2 regions of the Bacillus inaquosorum genome follow, and region 1 is predicted to be linked to the other one. Evidence: a T-box and tRNA genes for the amino acid it is inferred to sense, from the RefSeq annotation. Region 1 holds a T-box; the other holds one or more tRNA genes.
The links. A T-box is a leader RNA that pairs with one kind of tRNA and senses whether it is charged. The one in region 1 lies ahead of trpS (tryptophan--tRNA ligase), so its partner is inferred to be a tRNA-Trp.

Region 1 (11,590 bases):
ATGAATGTTTTCATATGTCTGTTTCATGGCTTCAAGAATTTCTTCTTCTGATTCTGTTTTCGGTGACCAGTACAGAATCTCCATCTTGTTTACTTCATTCGTAGCCAATGACCGGCGCCGGTACCCAATTGACTGAGCATGCTTGAAATGCTCTCTTTGATAAAACCTCAGGCGTTTTTCTGTATCAGCATCATCTTCATCCACAGGCTCCACCTCGAGCAAGATCGGCTTATTTTTCTTTTTGAGCTTTGCGATCAATTTGCCGCCAAGCCCCTGCCCTCTTGCATCCTTAGACACATACAGATAATCAACAAAGATAAAAGAATCGAATTCCGCAAACATTAGTATATGATGTTTGCCTTCGTCTTTATGATAAATATCGCTCCGCTCTTTCAGAAGAGCTTCCATATGCGCTTTTGATTTCATTTCTTCAATTGGAAAGTACTCGCTAAGCTTTTCGTACCAGTTCATTGATTTGCTCCTTATGAGTTCATTGTCTTCATACTTTTAGATATACCCCATTTCTTCTTGTTTAAACAGCTTTACATCTATAAAGACGTACGAACTTCCGCCATGGTTTCATTTTTTTTCAGCAAAAACCGGAGCCGGATGCTTCGTTCATTTTGAAGCGTATGCAAAAAGCTCTCATTGAGCGCGGCTTTCCCGCTTGTAATGAAGCAAGCGGGGCTGTGCCAGTGCAATAAGAAACGTCATGCCATACAATACTCCAGCCGTGATAAAAGCCATTTTCGCACCAGCCGCATCAGCCACGAGCCCCATGATGGAGTAGGTGATGCCAGACCAAGGAGTCAAAATCGCATTTTTGGCAGCCATGATCCCGATACGCTTCTGTTCCGGAATGGCCTCCTGCAGCACGGTTTCCTGGCAAATATCACGCACCTGATAAAAAGGCCCCATTGCAGCACAAGCCAGAGCGCATAAAAGCGGAATTGGAGAAAATGAAAACAAAAGGGTCAGCACCGACATCACAAGCGAGCTGAACATAATCGCATAGCCCATGTTCTGCTCAAAAAAAACAGAAAAACGAATGGCAATTATACTGCCGACAATTGCACCTATAAAATAAGAAGCGTTAAACATTCCCCACCACACCTCTGTTTCATGCAAAACAGCCGCAGTGAATGCGAGAAGAATAGCAGACGACCAAACTGAACCCGCCAAAGCTTCTATCATGTCCATTACAGTAATATCTCTTACAACCGGGATGATCATTAAATCCTTCCATATACTCCTGGCAGATGCTGTTTCAGCTTTTCCACCAGTCTCTTCTTCATTTATATGGAGCAAACTGATGGAACCCCCCGAAAGAACAAACAGGCAAATGGCTGCACCGACAACGAGTTCAAACGGTACGGCATACGTCAGAAGGCCGCCTAGGCCCCAGCCTGCTGTTAAAAACAATTGATTCGAGAGGGAGATCACACCGTTCGCTTTCACATATTGCTCTTTTGGAACAATAATCGGCAGCAGCGCGAATCTTACCGGCTGAAAAAAGGCGCCCGCAAAGGAAAAACAGAAGACAAACAGCAACGTTATCCAAAAGAAAACCTGTCCGTGATGACTGACGCTGTATGCCATTAGTATTGTAAAGACCGCCCTCAGCAGATTTGCGAATACAAGCACCTTTTTAAAACCAAGATTGCGAAGCACCGGAGAGATGCAAAAGCTTGCCGCTATACTCGCAAACGACATGAACGATAAAACAAGACCAGCCAAAAAGACAGAGTCTGTCATTTGATAGACCCGGACCATTAAAACGATTGTGACAAGGACTCCTGCTAAAGATTGAAGAGATTGAGACAGTAGCAGTGCAAAAACATTTTTGTTATGCAGAAATTGAATCGTATTTCGCCTCCGCTTTTTCCTCTACTTGTAAATGTTATCATTCTCACTTTCTATGTAGGCGCAAAAAAATCCTTCAAGACATTTATCTTGAAGGATTGATGAATCATGAAAAAGCTTTAAATTCTGCTTCCGTACACATCACAAAATGTCCCGGTTTGACTTCACGGAATTCCATCGTTTCCCCATCCTTTAATTGATGGACGGACGGATCGTATTTCTGGCGGACACGATTTCTCTCATAGTCCGGATCAGGAAGCGGAATCGCTGAAAGCAGTGACTTTGTATATGGGTGAAGCGGGTTTTCATAAAGCTCATCTGCCGGCGCAAGCTCAACCAGTTTCCCGAAATACATGACTCCGATGCGGTCGCTGATGTATTTGACCATCGATAAATCGTGGGCAATAAACAGGTAAGTGAGCCCTTTTTCTTTTTGCAGTTCTTTCATTAAATTCACGACCTGCGCCTGAATGGATACATCCAAAGCCGAAATCGGTTCATCCGCAATAATGAATTCCGGATCAACGGCGAGAGCTCTGGCAATCCCGATTCTTTGACGCTGGCCGCCGGAAAATTCATGCGGATAGCGGTTCGCGTGTTCCTTGTTTAAACCGACTGTTTCCAAGAGCTCGTGGACCCGCTGCATCCGCTCTTTTTTCGTTTTCGCCAGCTTATGAATATCGAGACCCTCAGCAATAATATCTGCAACTGTCATTCTCGGATTCAGTGATGCGTATGGGTCTTGGAAAATCATCTGCATTTTGCGGTTGAATTCCAGCAGCTTTTTCCGCGATTTTTTCCCGTGCACATTTTCGCCGTTGAACAGCACCTCTCCATCGGTCGCTTCGTAAAGCCGAATAATGCTTCGGCCTGTTGTTGATTTACCGCAGCCAGATTCACCAACCAGCCCTAATGTTTCACCTTTATAGATATCAAATGATAAATCGTCTACAGCCTTAACCGTTCCTCTCGGCGTGACAAAGTGCTGTTTTAAATGTTTGATTTCTAATAGTTTCTCAGTCAATTTATTCACCTTCTCTCACTAAGACAGGTTTTTCATACGTGTTTGCCAGTTTCCGCATTTTCGCTTTTACTGCTTCAGGCGGCTCTACCTTTGGCGCGTCAGGATGAAGCAGCCACGATTTGACATAATGAGTATCAGACACCTTAAACATTGGCGGCTCCTGTTCAAAATCGATTTTCATCGCGTAAGAGCTCCGCAGGGCAAAAGCATCTCCTTTTGGCGGGTTTGTCAAATCAGGCGGCGTGCCCGGAATTGCAGTCAGCTCTTCCTCTCCCGAACTTTCCAGTGTCGGCATGGATGCAAGCAGCCCCCAAGTATACGGATGTCTCGGATCGTAGAAGATTTCGTCTACCGTACCGGTTTCTACAATTTGTCCCGCGTACATGACAGCGACCCGGTCAGCAACGTTAGCCACAACACCAAGATCGTGTGTGATAAAGATAATGGACGTGTCAATTTTCTTTTGCAAATCCTTCATCAATTCCAGAATTTGCGCTTGGATCGTTACATCAAGAGCAGTTGTCGGCTCATCGGCGATCAGAAGCTTCGGATTCGCCGCAAGCGCCATGGCAATGACAACCCGCTGTCTCATCCCGCCTGAAAATTCGTGCGGAAATTGGTTGACCCGTTTTTCCGGCATCGGGATACCGACTAAATCCAGCAGCTCAACGGCGCGTTTTTTCGCCGCTTCCTTTGAAACCTTCTCATGTTTAAAAAGCACTTCCGTAATTTGTTTGCCGACTTTCATCGTCGGGTTTAAAGAGGTCATCGGATCCTGGAATATCATCCCGATCTCTTTCCCCCGGACATTTTGCATCTCTTTTTCGGACAGCGGCACCAGATCCTTGCCGTCAAACAAGATCTCACCGCGCTTAAAATAACCCGGAGGCATTGGAATCAGCTTCATGATCGCTTGAGAGGTCACACTTTTTCCGGAACCTGATTCTCCGACGATGGCCAGCGTCTCTCCTTTATTCAGATGGAAATTCACTCCGCGGATCGCCTGAACCTCTCCGCCATATGTTTTAAATGATATTGCTAAATCTTTTACTTCTAATAGGCGTGTCACCCGTATCACTCCCTTATTTACGTAACTTAGGATCCAATGCGTCTCTTAATCCGTCGCCGACAACGTTAAAACCAAACATTGTAATGCAGATAAATCCGGCAGGGAAGAATAAACGCCACGGATAATAGGTCAATGCAGGCAATCCGTCAGAAGCCATCGTTCCCCAGCTTGCCAGCGGAGCCGGAACACCAAGTCCCAAATAGCTTAAAAAGGCTTCTGTGAAAATCGCAGTAGGAACTGTCAATGTCATCGTGACCAAAATAGAACCCATTGCGTTTGGCACGATATGTTTAAACAGAAGACGGGATGTTTTTGCACCAAGTGTCTGTGAAGCAAGCACATACTCCTGATTCTTCAGCTGCAGCACTTGTCCGCGTACAATTCTGGCCATATTAATCCAGCCCGTAATCGTCATGGCAATAATAATTGTAAATAGCCCTTTCGGAAGAACAACCATCAGTAAGATAACCATTAATAATGAAGGAACTGCCCAAAGGATATCAGCGATACGCATCATAATTTCATCGGTTCTGCCTCCGCGGAATCCTGAAATGCTTCCCCAAATGACGCCGATCAGCAAATCAAGAACAGCGGCTGCAACACCGATAAAGATTGAGATTCGAGCTCCTACCCATGTACGGACGAAAATGTCCCGTCCAAGATCATCTGTGCCAAACCAATGATCTTTTGAAGGCGGCTTATCCGCATTTAAGAGATTAGTAGTTGAATAATCATACCTTGAGAACATCGGCGCAAAAATCGCCATAAGGATAATGAGCACGATAATGATAAGCCCGACCATTGCAAGCTTATTGCTGCGGAAGCGAAGCATCGCATCTTTCCAGAGGGAAAGGCTCTTTTTACTTATTTTTTCTGCATCGCCGGCATTCGCTGCGGCTGGTTCAAACATGTTTTTTGGAATGTTCTGCATGGCCTAGGCTCCTTTCTTTGCTTTGGAAAGCTTGATTCTTGGATCAATAATGCCGTATAACACGTCTACAATTAATACACACAATAGCAGGATGACACTAAAGAACACGGTTACACCCATAATGACTGTATAATCACGGTTTGTAATACTGTTTACGAAATGTGCACCAAGCCCCGGAATACCAAAAATGGTTTCAATAATGAAGCTTCCCGTTAAGACCTGCGCGGCCATCGGGCCCATGTATGTAACAACTGGCAAAAGCGCGTTTCGAATGGCATGCCGCACTGTAACTGCTGGACGGGACAGCCCCTTTGCTTTCGCTGTGCGAATATAATCACTGTTTAACACTTCGATCATGCTTGAACGGGAAAGTCTGGCAATGAACGCCATCGGCATGGAAGCAAGTGCGATTGAAGGCAAAAAGGTGTATGCCCAGGACTCCCACCCCGCGACCGGAAACAGCCCAAGCTTCATGGAGAACACATATTGCAGAACAGCCGCCATGATAAAGCTCGGAACTGAAATACCAAATATCGTTAAAATCGCGACGGTATAATCCTGCCACTTATTATGGTAAAGGGCTGCAATGACCCCAAACAATACACCTAACGCTAAAGCGAGGAGAATAGCTTCTGCTCCAAGAGTGAATGAAACGGGGAAACCTGAACTGATCAGGTCGTTAACACTCTGACCTTTATATTTAAATGACGGTCCGAAATCCCACATTGCAACTGATTTCAAATAACTGACATATTGTACAAACAGCGGCTTGTCCAAGCCATAATGCGCATTTAAGTTTGCTTCAATTTCAGGCGGAAGCTTTTTCTCACCTGAAAATGGCCCGCCCGGTGCTGCTTGCATTAAGAAGAATGTCACAGTTACAATCACAAATAGTGTGATAATCATATAGACTAAGCGTCTTCCGATATATTTTAGCAAGGGGGAACACCTCCATGGTTTTTACATTTTTATACTCCATCAGTAAGAAAGGTATATGGGGTTTTTCTCCCCATATACCTTGAGGTCTTTTATTTTCAGACGAAGCCTTATTTAAAATATGCGTTTCTGAAATAAACCTCACCAGTACCTGGCATGATAACACCATTTAAGTTTTCATCCTGTACCCAAGTATCTGTATAGAAATAGATTGGGGCAACTGGCATTTCATCAATGAAAATACCTTCTGCTTTTTTCAGCAGCGCTGCACGTTTTGTTTTATCTGTTTCAGTTTGTGACTGGTTCAGAAGCTTTTTGAACTCTGGATTTTCCCAGCCAGTATCGTTATTTCCTCCGTCCTTGTCACGGAACAATTCTAGGAAGTTGATAGGGTCATTGAAGTCGCCGAGCCAGCCCATACGGCCGATTTGATAATCTTGGCTGTGGAGTTTATCAATATATACATTCCATTCTGAGTTATCAAGCTCAACATTCACGCCTAAATTTTTCTTCCACATTTCTTGTACAGCTTGAGCGATTTTCGCATGTGCTTCATCAGTGTTATAAGACAATTTGATTTTCGGCAGGTCAGATGCCTTGCTCAAGCCCATTTCTTTCAGGCCTTTTTCAAGGTATTCTTTTGCCGTTTTGATATCGTTGTCTTTGAAGTAGCCTTCTTTGTTATCTTCAAATCCCTTCATTGTCGGCGGCACCGCAGCCATTGCCGGGATTTGCTCTCCCTGTGTAACGTTTTTAACAATCGATTGACGGTCAAGCGAATATGTTAAAGCTTTACGGATATTTACGTTGTCTAACGGCTTAGCCTCAGTGTTGAATTTGTACCAATAGACACCTGCAATCGGCTCAACATGTAAAGAACCGTCTTTTTTCAAGGTAGGCAGAGATTCTGTCGGAAGCTGTCCGAGCGGCATACCGGCCCAATCAAGTTCTCCAGCTTGGAATTTTTTCAGTTCAGTATTGTTATTGTTGATCATAACCATATTAATGTTCTTCAGTTTGACTTTGTCTTTATCCCAATACTGGTCATTTTTTTCAAGTTTGATAGATCCGCTGTGTTTCCATGCCGTCATTTTGAACGGTCCGTTTGATACGTAATCATCTCCGGCATTTGTGTTCCACTTTTTATTTTTCTCTGCAATTTTCTTGTTGATCGGCATATACGTGTAGAACGCAGTTAATTCAGTGAAATATGGAGTCGGGTTATTTAATTCAACCTTCAGCGTTTTGTCATTTTCAGCTTTTACTGCCACATCATCAAGGCTGCCTTTGCCGGTATTCGCCGCTTCAGCACCTTTTATGTAGTAGAGCTGGTAAGCGTATTGTGATTCGTTATTAGGATCAAGCGCCCATTTCCAAGCATATTCAAAGTCTTGTGCTGTTACAGGGTCGCCGTTTGACCATTTTGCACCATCACGAATTGTAAATGTATATGTCTTTCCATCTTTGCTCGTTTCAATTTTAGAAGCCGCGCCTTCTTCAGGCTCACCATCTGCATTGATACGTGTCAATCCTTCAAAAGTCTGACGGATGACACCGCCTGATACTGAATCATTTGCCAATCCCGGATGTAATGAGAACGGCTCAGTTTTAATATTAATGTTAAGTGTCGTCTTTCCTTTGCTGTCCTTTTTCCCTTCACCGTTTGACCCGCTGCCGCCAAAGCCGCAAGCGCTCAGCACGAGTGTGAAAATGAGCATCAACGTGACAATCGACCAACGTTTTTTCAATTCGCAAACCCCCTAATAATAATTTTTTCAGCTCCTTACGGCTAAATCCTCAGAAATATCAGACAAATGAACCTGAGTTTCCATAACTTTTATTCTGTTCCGTCTTTTCTGATTATTTTTGTAAAAAAGCTGTAACAATAGAGTGAACAAGTTCATTATAATGAAACAAATAATTTATTGCAATATTATTTTATCAATTTAAAATATTTAAACTTCGTTAGTTTTTCTTCCACGAACATAATATCCTTCTACCATTTAAAGCATAAATTGATTAAAAACTATTTTATGGGTTTTTTGCTCATATTGCTTTTTACATATAATATCTTGTTATTTTCACGCTGATAGCAGTTATCATTTAGGGGTTTTACAGCTCCCCTGGTATTTATATCATTACAATGTTACTGGAAAAAAGAATGTTTTTTCATGATGACAATTGGTTATAATTGATTTATAATGAAGCAATCAAAAGAAAAGCGTGCTATGAAAAAGAGTAGTACACATTTCACCCGTTTGAAGAGAGTCTGCGGTGCTGGGAGCAGATAACGGGCAATGTGGAATGGACTTTGGAGCAGCTGACCGAACCCGAAAAGTAGGCTCAGCCGGAGCAGACTCCGTTACAAACGTCAGAGTGATTCCATTTTAATGGAATAATCAGGGTGGTACCACGGTTCATTCGTCCCTTTTTTACAGGGGAAGAATGAGCCTTTTTTATTACGTTTTAAGAAATGAGGTTGATTTTTTATGAAACAAACGATTTTTTCAGGCATTCAGCCAAGCGGCTCCGTTACGCTCGGCAACTATATCGGTGCAATGAAGCAGTTTGTCGAACTGCAGCATGATTATAACAGCTATTTTTGCATCGTGGATCAGCATGCGATTACCGTGCCTCAAGACCGGCTTCGGCTAAGAAAGAATATCCGCAATCTGGCGGCGCTTTACTTAGCTGTCGGACTTGATCCAGAAAAAGCAACATTGTTTATTCAGTCAGAGGTTCCCGCGCATGCGCAGGCCGGATGGATGATGCAGTGTGTCGCATATATCGGCGAGCTTGAACGGATGACCCAATTTAAGGATAAATCCAAAGGCAATGAAGCCGTTGTTTCCGGCCTGTTAACGTATCCGCCGCTGATGGCCGCTGATATTCTGCTGTACGGAACGGATCTTGTGCCTGTCGGCGAGGATCAAAAGCAGCACCTTGAGCTGACGCGGAATCTCGCGGAACGCTTCAACAAAAAATATAACGACATCTTTACCATTCCGGAAGTGAAAATTCCAAAAGTCGGCGCACGCATCATGTCTCTGAATGATCCGCTGAAGAAAATGAGCAAATCCGATCCGAACCAGAAAGCTTATATTACATTGCTGGATGAACCGAAGCTCCTTGAAAAGAAAATCAAAAGTGCTGTAACAGATTCTGAAGGCATTGTAAAATTTGATAAAGAAAACAAACCGGGCGTTTCCAACCTTCTTACGATTTATTCAATCCTCGGCAATACGACAATTGAGGAGCTTGAAGCAAAGTACGAAGGGAAAGGCTACGGCGAGTTTAAAGGTGATTTGGCAGAAGTCGTGGTTAACGCATTAAAACCGATCCAGGACCGCTATCATGAACTGATTGAATCTGATGAATTAGACCGGATTCTTGATGAAGGCGCGGAACGGGCGAACCGGACAGCGAACAAAATGCTGAAAAAAATGGAGAACGCCATGGGTCTTGGCCGAAAAAGACGCTGATCAAAAAAAACCGCTCTATGCAAAGAGCGGTTTTTTTCAGTTTACCTTCGATTCGTTTTCCATTTCCCATAGCTTTTCGAAAAAAGGCTGTCCTTTTATCAGATTTTCGCAAAAAGCCAGATGCTTGTCCGACCAGCCTTCAATTGTTTCGTTATACAGCATGTCCCAAATCTCTTCAAAGCTCATCCGTTTGATTTGTTCATACATATGCGGGTTCCACTCTGTGTACCAGTAGCCGATTTCAGCGCGGTTTTTCAGCCCTTTTAATTGGTCAAGCGCCATAAACATCAGCTGCTTGATTTGCCGCTCTTTTCTTGTTAGTCCTCTGACGTGCTCTGGCGCTAATGATAAAATGTGATATTCTTTGGAGGATTCCAGCTTCTTTGGCTCAAATTCATATGTTTCAGGCTCCACATCTTTTACCATTTCATAAACGAGCTGCTCCTGTCTTGGGATCAGACGGCTTTTTCTGACAGGGATCGTGTAGCCGATCGTGTCGACAGCCAAAATGCCAATTCCGTCTGTTACGACAAAACAATACTCCAGCTTTGTCCGCTCGTGATTTTTCCGAATGTACGATTTCTGATGTACGTCTTCAAGCAAACCTTTCGGAAGCTCAGACAGATCGTTTTCTATGTAATGAAACAGTACCGACGGCACCCTTAACAGCGGCACCTGATCCAAAAGCTCAACCGTATCTTCCTTGCGCCATTCGTGAAAGTGGCATACATTGTAGCCATTTTCTTCCCCTTCAAACCAATTGACCCACACATCATGAAGAAATAACATCTCTAACCCCTCACTTTTATAAAAACTGTTGTCCACAGTATAGGCAAGGGACAGAGAAATTATTCCAAAGAGATTGAGGAAATCTGGAATCTCTGGGTTTATGTAAGAATCACAAAAAGCAGATCTCTTTGTATATTTTCTGACAAAAAGAGATCTGCTTTTCTTCGGTTTCGTTATATTTTGTAACCAATATTGTTTTCATTTTATTTAATATTTTTCGGGTCCAGTGCATCCCGAAGGCCATCACCGACAAAGTTGAAGCACAAAACGGTAATTAAAATAAATAGCCCGGGAAATAATGGGTACCACCATGCTTGAATCATTAATGTAAAGTTTTGAGCATCCTGAAGCATATTTCCCCAGCTTGCGATTGGCGGCTGGATTCCGAAGCCCAAGTAGCTTAAAGTTGATTCAGCTAAAATGACACTGCCCACTTTTAAAGTAGCGGAGACAATTATTGGCCCAATACAATTCGGTAAGATATGCGAAAAAATAATTTTGTAATTTTTGGTGCCTATTGTTTTAGCAGCCAATACAAATTCTCTTGACCTAAGAGATAGAAACTCACCTCTGACAAGCCTCGCTGTTGTAGTCCAACCCGTCAGAGAAAAAATTAAAATTAACTTATCCATTCCCGGTTGAAAAATTGTCACTAAGGTAATAAGCAGAAAAATATCCGGAATAGATAAGACTACATCGACAGCCCTCATCAATACAGCATCTACTATTCCTTTAAAGTACCCTGCTAAGGCGCCAACAACGGTGCCTATAGTAATCGCACCAACTACTGAGACAAAGCCGACCAATAAAGACACACGAGCCCCATATAACACCCTTGTAAATATATCGCGCCCAAACTTATCTGTCCCCATTAGATTTTTAGGGCTTGGCGGCTTCAATTTATTTAAAAGAGATTGACTCTCAGGCGAGTAAGGCGCAATAAAAGGGGCAAAGACCGCCATTAAAATGATAACTGTTAAAATGATACCACCTATAACAGCAAGCTTATTTTTGAAAAACTTCTCAAAAAAGATCCTAGTCATTGTTTCTGGTTTTTTTCTAATATTTTCTTTTAGCTTTACCTCATTAGAGGGAGCCGCAGTGTTTGGATGTGCCATATGTGCCTCCCCCTTTTAATATTCAATTCGCGGATCAACTAATGCATACAAAATATCCGCAATCAAGTTTCCCAGTACAACCAAAACAGCAGAAATAACAGTCATGGCCATAATAACCGGATAATCTCTAGAGAATGCCGAATCAATAAATAATTTCCCTAATCCCGGCCAAGTAAAAATCTGTTCAACTACGACAGCACCACCAATAAATGATGGAATCATTAATCCGAAAATTGTAATAACAGGCAGAAGTCCATTTCTCAAACCATGTTTGAAAATAACTTTATTTTCTTTAAATCCCTTTGCCCGGGCTGTTCTTATATAATCCTGCTTCAATACATCGAGCATACTTGAACGTGTATATCGAGTAATACCGGC
Region 2 (11,590 bases), 350 kb from region 1:
TCGCTTTTCTCGTATCTTTCTTTTCGGAACAATTACCTCAATTATTAATTCAGCAAAATACTTTTTGATCAAACATTTCACAATTTCTTCTTGACCTGTTTCGACATAAAGGACATACCAAGACATTCAAATACCCATCCCTTTCAACATTTGAATAAAGGCATAGCTTCGCCCTATCGTCCAGGAGTAACCAGCACTACGCTAACACTCTCTATTATCCCCTTAGTCCATTAACGTGCCGAAACAACGATTAACTTTCTGTGGTTCTTTTTATGTGAAATAGAACAAGTATAGGTCCCCGGAAAAGAAAAAACAGTTGAAGTATTACACAGCGTATACAAAAATATTTAGTTAGCTTAAAGTAAACTTTTAATGAGTAATACAACATTTGTTCTATCCTATTTGTAATTCCATTTACAGTTAAAGTTTACTAATAATTCTTCTAAATGTAAATATGAAATATCGAAAAATTCATAAATACGGATACTTTGTGACAACATAGGAATTATAATACTATGCACGGTAAAAGACAAAATTGTTAGTAATGCTAAAAATAAATCTGGTATAAAGTTTCATGTAGAGAAGCGCACAAGATTAAGTAATTATATGTTATAAAGAATGCTTCTTGCGATAGCCTTATCTATTTCAAGTAAACAGTAGAATTGGGTTGCTAAATTAAAAGGTTACCTGCTTATACCTTTTGTTTCTTTTACATAAACATGTATGAAGACCAATAATCTTAGTTTTTTTAAAAAATTTATCCTTTTCAAAAAAAGCCTCTAAGTATGGAGTAACAGTCACTTCTGATAAGTGGCTTTACATTATCTATACATAGAGGGCATAATATCAGGATACAAGGTTGAAGCCTAGGTTTCTTTAATTGGTAATATTACTTTTATTTGCTTTGATATGTGGAAGAGTTTGTTTCATGTTTTTTGGAGACTGAACAGGCGGTACCTCTTTTCACCTTTCCAAGTAAGAAACAGGCACAGGCAACGTAGCCAGATATCTACGTCCTAACAAGTCAGTCGATATGCAACTGAAAATCTGCAAAATAACAATACAAAGGAAGCTTTTGTAAGTGGGCCACAGTAACACCGACCTTACTAATATTATTATGTGCAAACAAAAAAAGATAGGTAATTACCTATCTTCATTCCATAATAATAAACTGATATATCTTGTTAATACCAAGTATATACCGGTGGTCGGGGTCGAACCGACACTCCAGAAGGAACACGATTTTGAGTCGTGCGCGTCTGCCAATTCCGCCACACCGGCAAGTTTTTCGTCGTATCTAACCGACGAATATAAATATATCATGGATCTTTTAAAGTGTCAACGTATTTCAAAAAAGTTTTTTTGGAAATATAATAATAAAAAAGTGTTAAGAGACTTAGCTAAACATAATGGCTCAAGCAGCTTTATGATCATGTATCGGAACTTAGCTGCTTATGATAAATCAAAGCAATAAAAAAATGATCTACTTGAGTAGATCATTAATATGATTAGTTATAGTTTAAACACGTAAACACCAATTCAACTTACCAAGTAAGTAAAATTGGTGCCGAGGGCCGGACTTGAACCGGCACGGTAGTCACCTACCGCAGGATTTTAAGTCCTGTGTGTCTGCCAATTCCACCACCCCGGCAAAAGAAAGGCGACACCCGGATTCGAACCGGGGATAAAGGTTTTGCAGACCTCTGCCTTACCACTTGGCTATGCCGCCGTAATTGGAGCGGAAGACGGGATTCGAACCCGCGACCCCCACCTTGGCAAGGTGGTGTTCTACCACTGAACTACTTCCGCATCTTAAGGAACTTAATACATCATATGCAGTTGATATAAAAGTGAGACTGGGCTAGCTGGATTCGAACCAACGCATGACGGAGTCAAAGTCCGTTGCCTTACCGCTTGGCTATAGCCCAATGATAATATGGGGCGATTGATGGGAATCGAACCCACGAGTGCCAGAGCCACAATCTGGTGCGTTAACCACTTCGCCACAACCGCCATAATCTCAAGATGTCATAAATTTGGCAGGGGCAGTAGGAATCGAACCCACACCGGAGGTTTTGGAGACCTCTGTTCTACCGTTAAACTATGCCCCTATAAATGGTGGAGGGGGGCAGATTCGAACTGCCGAACCCTGAGGGAGCGGATTTACAGTCCGCCGCGTTTAGCCACTTCGCTACCCCTCCACATTAAGTTTTGAAAAACAGTGCCGGCAAGAGGACTTGAACCCCCAACCTACTGATTACAAGTCAGTTGCTCTACCAATTGAGCTACACCGGCATAGGTGGTGGCTCGGGACGGAATCGAACCGCCGACACACGGATTTTCAGTCCGTTGCTCTACCAACTGAGCTACCGAGCCTTATTATTTAAATGGCGGTCCGGACGGGACTCGAACCCGCGACCTCCTGCGTGACAGGCAGGCATTCTAACCAACTGAACTACCGGACCGTATTGAATTATTTTGGTTGCGGGGGCAGGATTTGAACCTGCGACCTTCGGGTTATGAGCCCGACGAGCTACCGAACTGCTCCACCCCGCGATGATAATGGTGGAGGATGACGGGCTCGAACCGCCGACCCTCTGCTTGTAAGGCAGATGCTCTCCCAGCTGAGCTAATCCTCCATCATATAATGACCCGTACGGGATTCGAACCCGTGTTACCGCCGTGAAAGGGCGGTGTCTTAACCGCTTGACCAACGGGCCCAGACTTTCAATTGTGATTATGTATAAGTATCAGTGGCGGAGAGCAAGGGATTCGAACCCTTGAGACGGAGTTGACCGCCTACACGATTTCCAATCGTGCTCCTTCGACCACTCGGACAGCTCTCCAATAATGGCTCCGCAGGTAGGATTCGAACCTACGACCGATCGGTTAACAGCCGATAGCTCTACCACTGAGCTACTGCGGAATGAAGTCTGCCTGGCGATGTCCTACTCTCACAGGGGGAAACCCCCGACTACCATCGGCGCTGAAGAGCTTAACTTCCGTGTTCGGTATGGGAACGGGTGTGACCTCTTCGCCATCATCACCAGACAATTTCAGTGACATTTAACATTATACTATGTATTCTTGAGAAAATCAAGTGTTTTTTGTAAAAACTTATTCTCTCAAAACTAGATAACAGATGTGACATCATGATTAGAAATGTGGTTAAGTCCTCGATCGATTAGTATCTGTCAGCTCCATGTGTCGCCACACTTCCACCTCAGACCTATCAACCTGATCATCTTTCAGGGATCTTACTTCCTTGCGGAATGGGAAATCTCATCTTGAGGGGGGCTTCATGCTTAGATGCTTTCAGCACTTATCCCGTCCGCACATAGCTACCCAGCGATGCCCTTGGCAGAACAACTGGTACACCAGCGGTGCGTCCATCCCGGTCCTCTCGTACTAAGGACAGCTCCTCTCAAATTTCCTGCGCCCGCGACGGATAGGGACCGAACTGTCTCACGACGTTCTGAACCCAGCTCGCGTACCGCTTTAATGGGCGAACAGCCCAACCCTTGGGACCGACTACAGCCCCAGGATGCGATGAGCCGACATCGAGGTGCCAAACCTCCCCGTCGATGTGGACTCTTGGGGGAGATAAGCCTGTTATCCCCGGGGTAGCTTTTATCCGTTGAGCGATGGCCCTTCCATGCGGAACCACCGGATCACTAAGCCCGACTTTCGTCCCTGCTCGACTTGTAGGTCTCGCAGTCAAGCTCCCTTGTGCCTTTACACTCTGCGAATGATTTCCAACCATTCTGAGGGAACCTTTGGGCGCCTCCGTTACCTTTTAGGAGGCGACCGCCCCAGTCAAACTGCCCACCTGACACTGTCTCCCCGCCCGATAAGGGCGGCGGGTTAGAAGGTCAATACAGCCAGGGTAGTATCCCACCGATGCCTCCACCGAAGCTGGCGCTCCGGTTTCCAAGGCTCCTACCTATCCTGTACAAGCTGTACCAACATTCAATATCAGGCTGCAGTAAAGCTCCACGGGGTCTTTCCGTCCTGTCGCGGGTAACCTGCATCTTCACAGGTACTATAATTTCACCGAGTCTCTCGTTGAGACAGTGCCCAGATCGTTGCGCCTTTCGTGCGGGTCGGAACTTACCCGACAAGGAATTTCGCTACCTTAGGACCGTTATAGTTACGGCCGCCGTTTACTGGGGCTTCAATTCGCACCTTCGCTTACGCTAAGCGCTCCTCTTAACCTTCCAGCACCGGGCAGGCGTCAGCCCCTATACTTCGCCTTACGGCTTCGCAGAGACCTGTGTTTTTGCTAAACAGTCGCCTGGGCCTATTCACTGCGGCTCTCTCGGGCTTGCACCCTAACAGAGCACCCCTTCTCCCGAAGTTACGGGGTCATTTTGCCGAGTTCCTTAACGAGAGTTCTCTCGATCACCTTAGGATTCTCTCCTCGCCTACCTGTGTCGGTTTGCGGTACGGGCACCTCTCACCTCGCTAGAGGCTTTTCTTGGCAGTGTGGAATCAGGAACTTCGCTACTATATTTCGCTCGCCATCACAGCTCAGCCTTATGGGAAACGGATTTGCCTATTTCCCAGCCTAACTGCTTGGACGCGGATATCCAATACCGCGCTTACCCTATCCTCCTGCGTCCCCCCATTGCTCAAATGGTGAGGAGGTGGTACAGGAATATCAACCTGTTGTCCATCGCCTACGCCTTTCGGCCTCGGCTTAGGTCCCGACTAACCCTGAGCGGACGAGCCTTCCTCAGGAAACCTTAGGCATTCGGTGGAGGGGATTCTCACCCCTCTTTCGCTACTCATACCGGCATTCTCACTTCTAAGCGCTCCACCAGTCCTTCCGGTCTGGCTTCACAGCCCTTAGAACGCTCTCCTACCACTGTTCGAAGAACAGTCCGCAGCTTCGGTGATACGTTTAGCCCCGGTACATTTTCGGCGCAGAGTCACTCGACCAGTGAGCTATTACGCACTCTTTAAATGGTGGCTGCTTCTAAGCCAACATCCTGGTTGTCTAAGCAACTCCACATCCTTTTCCACTTAACGTATACTTTGGGACCTTAGCTGGCGGTCTGGGCTGTTTCCCTTTCGACTACGGATCTTATCACTCGCAGTCTGACTCCCAAGGATAAGTCATTGGCATTCGGAGTTTGACTGAATTCGGTAACCCGGTAGGGGCCCCTAGTCCAATCAGTGCTCTACCTCCAAGACTCTTACCTTGAGGCTAGCCCTAAAGCTATTTCGGAGAGAACCAGCTATCTCCAGGTTCGATTGGCATTTCACCCCTACCCACACCTCATCCCCGCACTTTTCAACGTGCGTGGGTTCGGGCCTCCATTCAGTGTTACCTGAACTTCACCCTGGACATGGGTAGATCACCTGGTTTCGGGTCTACGACCACGTACTCATGCGCCCTATTCAGACTCGCTTTCGCTGCGGCTCCGCATCTTCTGCTTAACCTTGCACGGGATCGTAACTCGCCGGTTCATTCTACAAAAGGCACGCCATCACCCGTTAACGGGCTCTGACTACTTGTAGGCACACGGTTTCAGGATCTCTTTCACTCCCCTTCCGGGGTGCTTTTCACCTTTCCCTCACGGTACTGGTTCACTATCGGTCACTAGGGAGTATTTAGCCTTGGGAGATGGTCCTCCCGGATTCCGACGGAATTTCACGTGTTCCGCCGTACTCAGGATCCACTCAGGAGAGAACGAAGTTTTGACTACAGGGCTGTTACCTCCTATGGCGGGCCTTTCCAGACCTCTTCATCTACCTCGTTCTTTTGTAACTCCGTACAGAGTGTCCTACAACCCCAAGAGGCAAGCCTCTTGGTTTGGGCTAATCCCGTTTCGCTCGCCGCTACTCAGGGAATCGCATTTGCTTTCTCTTCCTCCGGGTACTTAGATGTTTCAGTTCCCCGGGTCTGCCTTCTCATATCCTATGAATTCAGATATGGATACCACTCCATTACGAGTGGTGGGTTTCCCCATTCGGAAATCTCCGGATCAAAGCTTGCTTACAGCTCCCCGAAGCATATCGGTGTTCGTCCCGTCCTTCATCGGCTCCTAGTGCCAAGGCATCCACCGTGCGCCCTTTCTAACTTAACCGTTAAAAAGAATCACTATGTGATATCTTGTCTTACTAATTGAATGTGATGTCTACTGTTATCTAGTTTTCAAAGAACACGTTTCGAAGGAATGATCCTTCAAAACTAAACAAGACAGGGAACGTTCTGTTTATAAGACCCAAGGTCTTATATTCCGTAAATATCCTTAGAAAGGAGGTGATCCAGCCGCACCTTCCGATACGGCTACCTTGTTACGACTTCACCCCAATCATCTGTCCCACCTTCGGCGGCTGGCTCCTAAAAGGTTACCTCACCGACTTCGGGTGTTACAAACTCTCGTGGTGTGACGGGCGGTGTGTACAAGGCCCGGGAACGTATTCACCGCGGCATGCTGATCCGCGATTACTAGCGATTCCAGCTTCACGCAGTCGAGTTGCAGACTGCGATCCGAACTGAGAACAGATTTGTGGGATTGGCTTAACCTCGCGGTTTCGCTGCCCTTTGTTCTGTCCATTGTAGCACGTGTGTAGCCCAGGTCATAAGGGGCATGATGATTTGACGTCATCCCCACCTTCCTCCGGTTTGTCACCGGCAGTCACCTTAGAGTGCCCAACTGAATGCTGGCAACTAAGATCAAGGGTTGCGCTCGTTGCGGGACTTAACCCAACATCTCACGACACGAGCTGACGACAACCATGCACCACCTGTCACTCTGCCCCCGAAGGGGACGTCCTATCTCTAGGATTGTCAGAGGATGTCAAGACCTGGTAAGGTTCTTCGCGTTGCTTCGAATTAAACCACATGCTCCACCGCTTGTGCGGGCCCCCGTCAATTCCTTTGAGTTTCAGTCTTGCGACCGTACTCCCCAGGCGGAGTGCTTAATGCGTTAGCTGCAGCACTAAGGGGCGGAAACCCCCTAACACTTAGCACTCATCGTTTACGGCGTGGACTACCAGGGTATCTAATCCTGTTCGCTCCCCACGCTTTCGCTCCTCAGCGTCAGTTACAGACCAGAGAGTCGCCTTCGCCACTGGTGTTCCTCCACATCTCTACGCATTTCACCGCTACACGTGGAATTCCACTCTCCTCTTCTGCACTCAAGTTCCCCAGTTTCCAATGACCCTCCCCGGTTGAGCCGGGGGCTTTCACATCAGACTTAAGAAACCGCCTGCGAGCCCTTTACGCCCAATAATTCCGGACAACGCTTGCCACCTACGTATTACCGCGGCTGCTGGCACGTAGTTAGCCGTGGCTTTCTGGTTAGGTACCGTCAAGGTACCGCCCTATTCGAACGGTACTTGTTCTTCCCTAACAACAGAGCTTTACGATCCGAAAACCTTCATCACTCACGCGGCGTTGCTCCGTCAGACTTTCGTCCATTGCGGAAGATTCCCTACTGCTGCCTCCCGTAGGAGTCTGGGCCGTGTCTCAGTCCCAGTGTGGCCGATCACCCTCTCAGGTCGGCTACGCATCGTTGCCTTGGTGAGCCGTTACCTCACCAACTAGCTAATGCGCCGCGGGTCCATCTGTAAGTGGTAGCCGAAGCCACCTTTTATGTTTGAACCATGCGGTTCAAACAAGCATCCGGTATTAGCCCCGGTTTCCCGGAGTTATCCCAGTCTTACAGGCAGGTTACCCACGTGTTACTCACCCGTCCGCCGCTAACATCAGGGAGCAAGCTCCCATCTGTCCGCTCGACTTGCATGTATTAGGCACGCCGCCAGCGTTCGTCCTGAGCCAGGATCAAACTCTCCGATAAAGTAGTTTGACTGACTACGCACATCGCTGTGCGATTTATTTAAAAATGAATTAACAGGTACGTTTTGTCTTGTTTAGTTTTCAAAGATCATTTTCACTTCTTGTTGAAGCGACTTTATTAATATAACATTTCGACTTTCTTTTGTCAAATGTTTTTTAATTTATTTCTCCGCCGCTGTGAGCTTGTTTTTTCAGAAGCGCATCAGCGACGTTTAATAATATAACATGGTCAAGAATCAGAGTCAACATCTTTTTTAAAAAAATATCCTCGGTGATAGACAGCCTGTCCTTTCGTTTCTATCTGGCAAACGTTGATAAGTCCCTTTTCCGTCAGGTAATCAAGCATAACGCCAAGGTCTTGGGTATAGTGCTTTAAGTCAGGATGCTGAAGAAGCTCACCAAATTGCCAAATGTCTTTTCCTTTCATTACTTCGAAAAGATGTGCTGAACCGATCTCAGCTTTGGAATGGATGAGAAAATCATTTGCTAAGAATAATAATTCGAGTCTTTTTTCCAAGCTCTCGTGACTTTCAATCAGCTCGGAATATAATTTGTACACTTGGGGCTCCATCTGGCGCACTTGGCTCCATACCGTTGTTTCCGGGTGAAATCCCCTATCGATTACTTCAATACGCGCTAAATGATGCAACGCATGAACAACCGCGTTGTAGGCATCTAAAAATTGATTCGCTTCAAAAAAAGCTTTTCCTTCAACATATCTTCTGATTAATTTGCCGTATTCGAGTCCGATCTTCAGTTTGCGTTCGGCAAACGGAAATGTACTCAGCCTGTCAATCAGCTCGGCAATGTATTCATTACGGTCAAACATGACTCTGCCATTTACAATCCAATCTATGATTCTTCTATTTGTCCCGAGCAAAATCCATTCTTGAATCTGAGAATCTGTTACCACATGCAAAGAAGCTGTTTTTTGATCAAATTCATAATGCTTTATAAAAACAGGCTCGTCAGCCTCCTTTACAATTACCAGCAGAGCAGCATCAAAGTTATCTGTTAAGGAAGATGTTTTGTTTCTTCTCTCAATCATAATGACAGCCAATGTATTGGGATGACTTGCTCTTTCTTGGTAAATTGGACGGAGAAGATTATCCATCACTATTCCTCCAATGCAATTGTTCAAATTTTTTTATTCTCTATTTGATTCAATTCTATGGTTAAAACGAAATTCCTTTTTTCTAAACACATTGAACTATTATAAACAATTTCACTGTAAGTCTCCATATGTAAATTCCAGTTCAACCGAAAACATGAAGAAAATCCCATTGGGTTTGTGCTATAGTTAAATCAGAGGGGGATGGACATGGCGAAATACTCCAGCAAAATTAATAAAATCAGAACATTTGCGTTAAGTTTGGTTTTCGTTGGGTTTATCATTATGTACATCGGGATCTTTTTCAAAGAGTCAGTTTTGCTTTCTAGTTTGTTTATGATACTTGGGCTTTTATCCATCGGTCTCAGTACGGTTGTTTACTTTTGGATCGGAATGCTTTCGACCAAAGCGGTTCGCGTTATATGTCCGGGCTGTGAAAAAGAGACAAAGGTTTTAGGAAGAGTAGATATGTGCATGCATTGCAGAGAGCCGCTAACTTTAGATAAGGGATTAGAAGGAAAAGAATTTGATGAGTCTTATAATAAAAAGAAAATGTCCAAATAAAATAAGCTGACCGTTTCGTGCGGTCAGCTTATTTTTAATGGTTCTCTTTTTTCGAACACTCTTGGCAGACGCCGTAAATTTCTAAACGATGGTGGCTTACTTTAAAACCCGTGACATGGGCAGCCAGCTGCTCCACTTCGTCAAGGCCCGGGTAGTGGAAGTCCACAATTTTACCGCAGTTTTCACAAATCGCGTGATAGTGATCGGATGTGACAAAGTCGAATCTGCTTGAAGCATCGCCGTATGTGAGCTCCTTCACCAAACCGGATTCCCGGAACACACGCAAATTGTTATATACCGTCGCTACGCTCATGTTAGGAAATTTCCCTTCCAGAGCTTTATATATATCGTCCGCTGTTGGATGAGCCATAGAGTTAACGAGATATTCCAGAATCGCATGACGTTGAGGAGTAATGCGAACTCCGGTTTCCTTCAACGTTTCTAAGGCTTCTTTTAGTTCATGTGCAGCCATCCGTCATGCACCTCTCTTCTAAAAAAAATTCTTACATTGTAATGTTTATAATTAGTGTAACTCTTTTTACGATAATTTGTCAATTGATATTAGGGCAAAAGTAAGCATATCATTTGAGGCTGAGAGACGAATTTACTTTTCCGACATATCTTTGAGGGTTTGAAGCGCTTCGGCTACATGGTCTTTCACTCTTACCTTTCTCCATTCTTTAACGAGCCGGCCTTCTTTGTCAATCAGAAAAGTAGAGCGCTCAATTCCCATATATTCTTTTCCGAAGTTCTTCTTTAGCTTCCATACGTCAAACGCTTCCGCCAGTTTGTGTTCGTCATCAACAAGAAGCAGAAAAGGAAGGTTATGCTTCTCTTTAAATTTTCCGTGCTTTTCCTGGCTGTCCGGGCTGACGCCGATAATAACGGCATCCAGTTCAGCGAAGCTTTCGTGGCTGTCCCGAAAATCGCATGCCTCAGTTGTGCATCCCGGTGTCATGTCTTTTGGATAAAAGTAAAGCACGATATACTTTCCTTTATAATCCGATAATGTTACTGTTTCCCCATGATCGCCTTTTAACTCAAGATCAGGCGCTTTTTGTCCGATTTCTATCGTCATTACGTTACCTCCGAGTGTTTTTTTATTAAGCGTATCCAATTCTTGTCCAGATTACAACTATCGTCCCTGCAACTTGAGCCTGAATCCATTGTTCTTGTTTGGAAGCATGCTACAATAGAAAGGACGCATGGAGATATAGGAGGTTTTTATTCTTGCATACAAAATCAATTGAACTTCACAATGAGGCATTAGAGCACATTGTCGGCGGTGTAAACAGCCCGTCTAGATCATATAAAGCGGTCGGCGGCGGTTCTCCCGTCGCAATGGAAAAAGCAAACGGCGCTTATTTTTGGGATGTGGACGGCAACAAATACATCGATTATTTAGCGGCGTATGGTCCGATCATTACCGGACATGCCCACCCGCATATTACAGAAGCGATTAAAAAAGCAGCAGAGAACGGTGTATTGTATGGAACACCGACGAAACATGAGGTTACATTTGCAAAGATGCTCAAAGAAGCCATTCCTGCTATGGACAAAGTAAGATTCGTTAATTCGGGAACAGAAGCTGTTATGACGACCATCCGAGTGGCTCGCGCATATACAGGCCGGACAAAAATCATTAAATTCGCAGGCTGTTATCACGGACATTCAGATCTTGTGCTTGTCGCCGCCGGCTCTGGCCCGTCTACTCTCGGCACACCAGATTCAGCTGGTGTACCAAAAAGCATTGCAAACGAAGTGATCACAGTTCCATTTAATGATATCGAAAGCTATAAAGCGGCCCTTGATAAATGGGGCAGTGAGATCGCGGCGGTTCTCGTTGAACCGATTGTCGGCAACTTCGGAATTGTTGAGCCGAAAGAGGGCTTCTTAGAAAAAGTAAATGAATTGACACACGATGCGGGTGCTCTCGTTATTTACGATGAAGTCATTACAGCTTTCCGCTTTATGTATGGCGGCGCACAGGATCTCTTACAGGTTAAACCTGATTTAACAGCTCTCGGAAAAATTATCGGCGGCGGACTTCCGATCGGCGCCTATGGCGGTAAAAAAGAAATCATGGAGCAGGTAGCTCCGCTTGG

Region 2: it encodes a tRNA-Trp, which carries the amino acid that the T-box ahead of trpS (tryptophan--tRNA ligase) is inferred to sense. The anticodon was not compared.

The regions. Positions count from the first base shown of each region.
Region 1 is NZ_CP096592.1:1,329,692-1,341,281, reverse strand. It holds gene M1M80_RS06450 (GNAT family N-acetyltransferase) at 1-471, opposite strand, end outside; gene M1M80_RS06445 (MFS transporter) at 646-1,863, opposite strand; gene oppF (oligopeptide ABC transporter ATP-binding protein OppF) at 1,970-2,887, opposite strand; gene oppD (oligopeptide ABC transporter ATP-binding protein OppD) at 2,889-3,965, opposite strand; gene oppC (oligopeptide ABC transporter permease OppC) at 3,970-4,887, opposite strand; gene oppB (oligopeptide ABC transporter permease OppB) at 4,891-5,826, opposite strand; gene oppA (oligopeptide ABC transporter substrate-binding protein OppA) at 5,934-7,571, opposite strand; T-box leader at 8,043-8,255, shown strand; gene trpS (tryptophan--tRNA ligase) at 8,313-9,305, shown strand; gene M1M80_RS06410 (YjbA family protein) at 9,342-10,094, opposite strand; gene opp4C (oligopeptide ABC transporter permease) at 10,298-11,212, opposite strand; gene M1M80_RS06400 (ABC transporter permease) at 11,228-11,590, opposite strand, start outside.
Region 2 is NZ_CP096592.1:975,564-987,153, reverse strand. It holds gene loaP (antiterminator LoaP) at 1-126, opposite strand, end outside; tRNA gene M1M80_RS04900 (tRNA-Leu) at 1,200-1,281, opposite strand; tRNA gene M1M80_RS04895 (tRNA-Leu) at 1,563-1,651, opposite strand; tRNA gene M1M80_RS04890 (tRNA-Cys) at 1,659-1,729, opposite strand; tRNA gene M1M80_RS04885 (tRNA-Gly) at 1,735-1,809, opposite strand; tRNA gene M1M80_RS04880 (tRNA-Gln) at 1,857-1,928, opposite strand; tRNA gene M1M80_RS04875 (tRNA-His) at 1,938-2,013, opposite strand; tRNA gene M1M80_RS04870 (tRNA-Trp) at 2,038-2,111, opposite strand; tRNA gene M1M80_RS04865 (tRNA-Tyr) at 2,117-2,201, opposite strand; tRNA gene M1M80_RS04860 (tRNA-Thr) at 2,223-2,295, opposite strand; tRNA gene M1M80_RS04855 (tRNA-Phe) at 2,301-2,376, opposite strand; tRNA gene M1M80_RS04850 (tRNA-Asp) at 2,389-2,465, opposite strand; tRNA gene M1M80_RS04845 (tRNA-Met) at 2,480-2,556, opposite strand; tRNA gene M1M80_RS04840 (tRNA-Val) at 2,564-2,639, opposite strand; tRNA gene M1M80_RS04835 (tRNA-Glu) at 2,649-2,720, opposite strand; tRNA gene M1M80_RS04830 (tRNA-Ser) at 2,755-2,846, opposite strand; tRNA gene M1M80_RS04825 (tRNA-Asn) at 2,852-2,926, opposite strand; rRNA gene rrf (5S ribosomal RNA) at 2,936-3,051, opposite strand; rRNA gene M1M80_RS04815 (23S ribosomal RNA) at 3,165-6,092, opposite strand; rRNA gene M1M80_RS04810 (16S ribosomal RNA) at 6,262-7,811, opposite strand; gene M1M80_RS04805 (nucleotidyltransferase-like protein) at 8,040-8,924, opposite strand; gene M1M80_RS04800 (YgzB family protein) at 9,132-9,485, shown strand; gene perR (peroxide-responsive transcriptional repressor PerR) at 9,520-9,957, opposite strand; gene bcp (thioredoxin-dependent thiol peroxidase) at 10,090-10,563, opposite strand; gene M1M80_RS04785 (glutamate-1-semialdehyde 2,1-aminomutase) at 10,716-11,590, shown strand, end outside.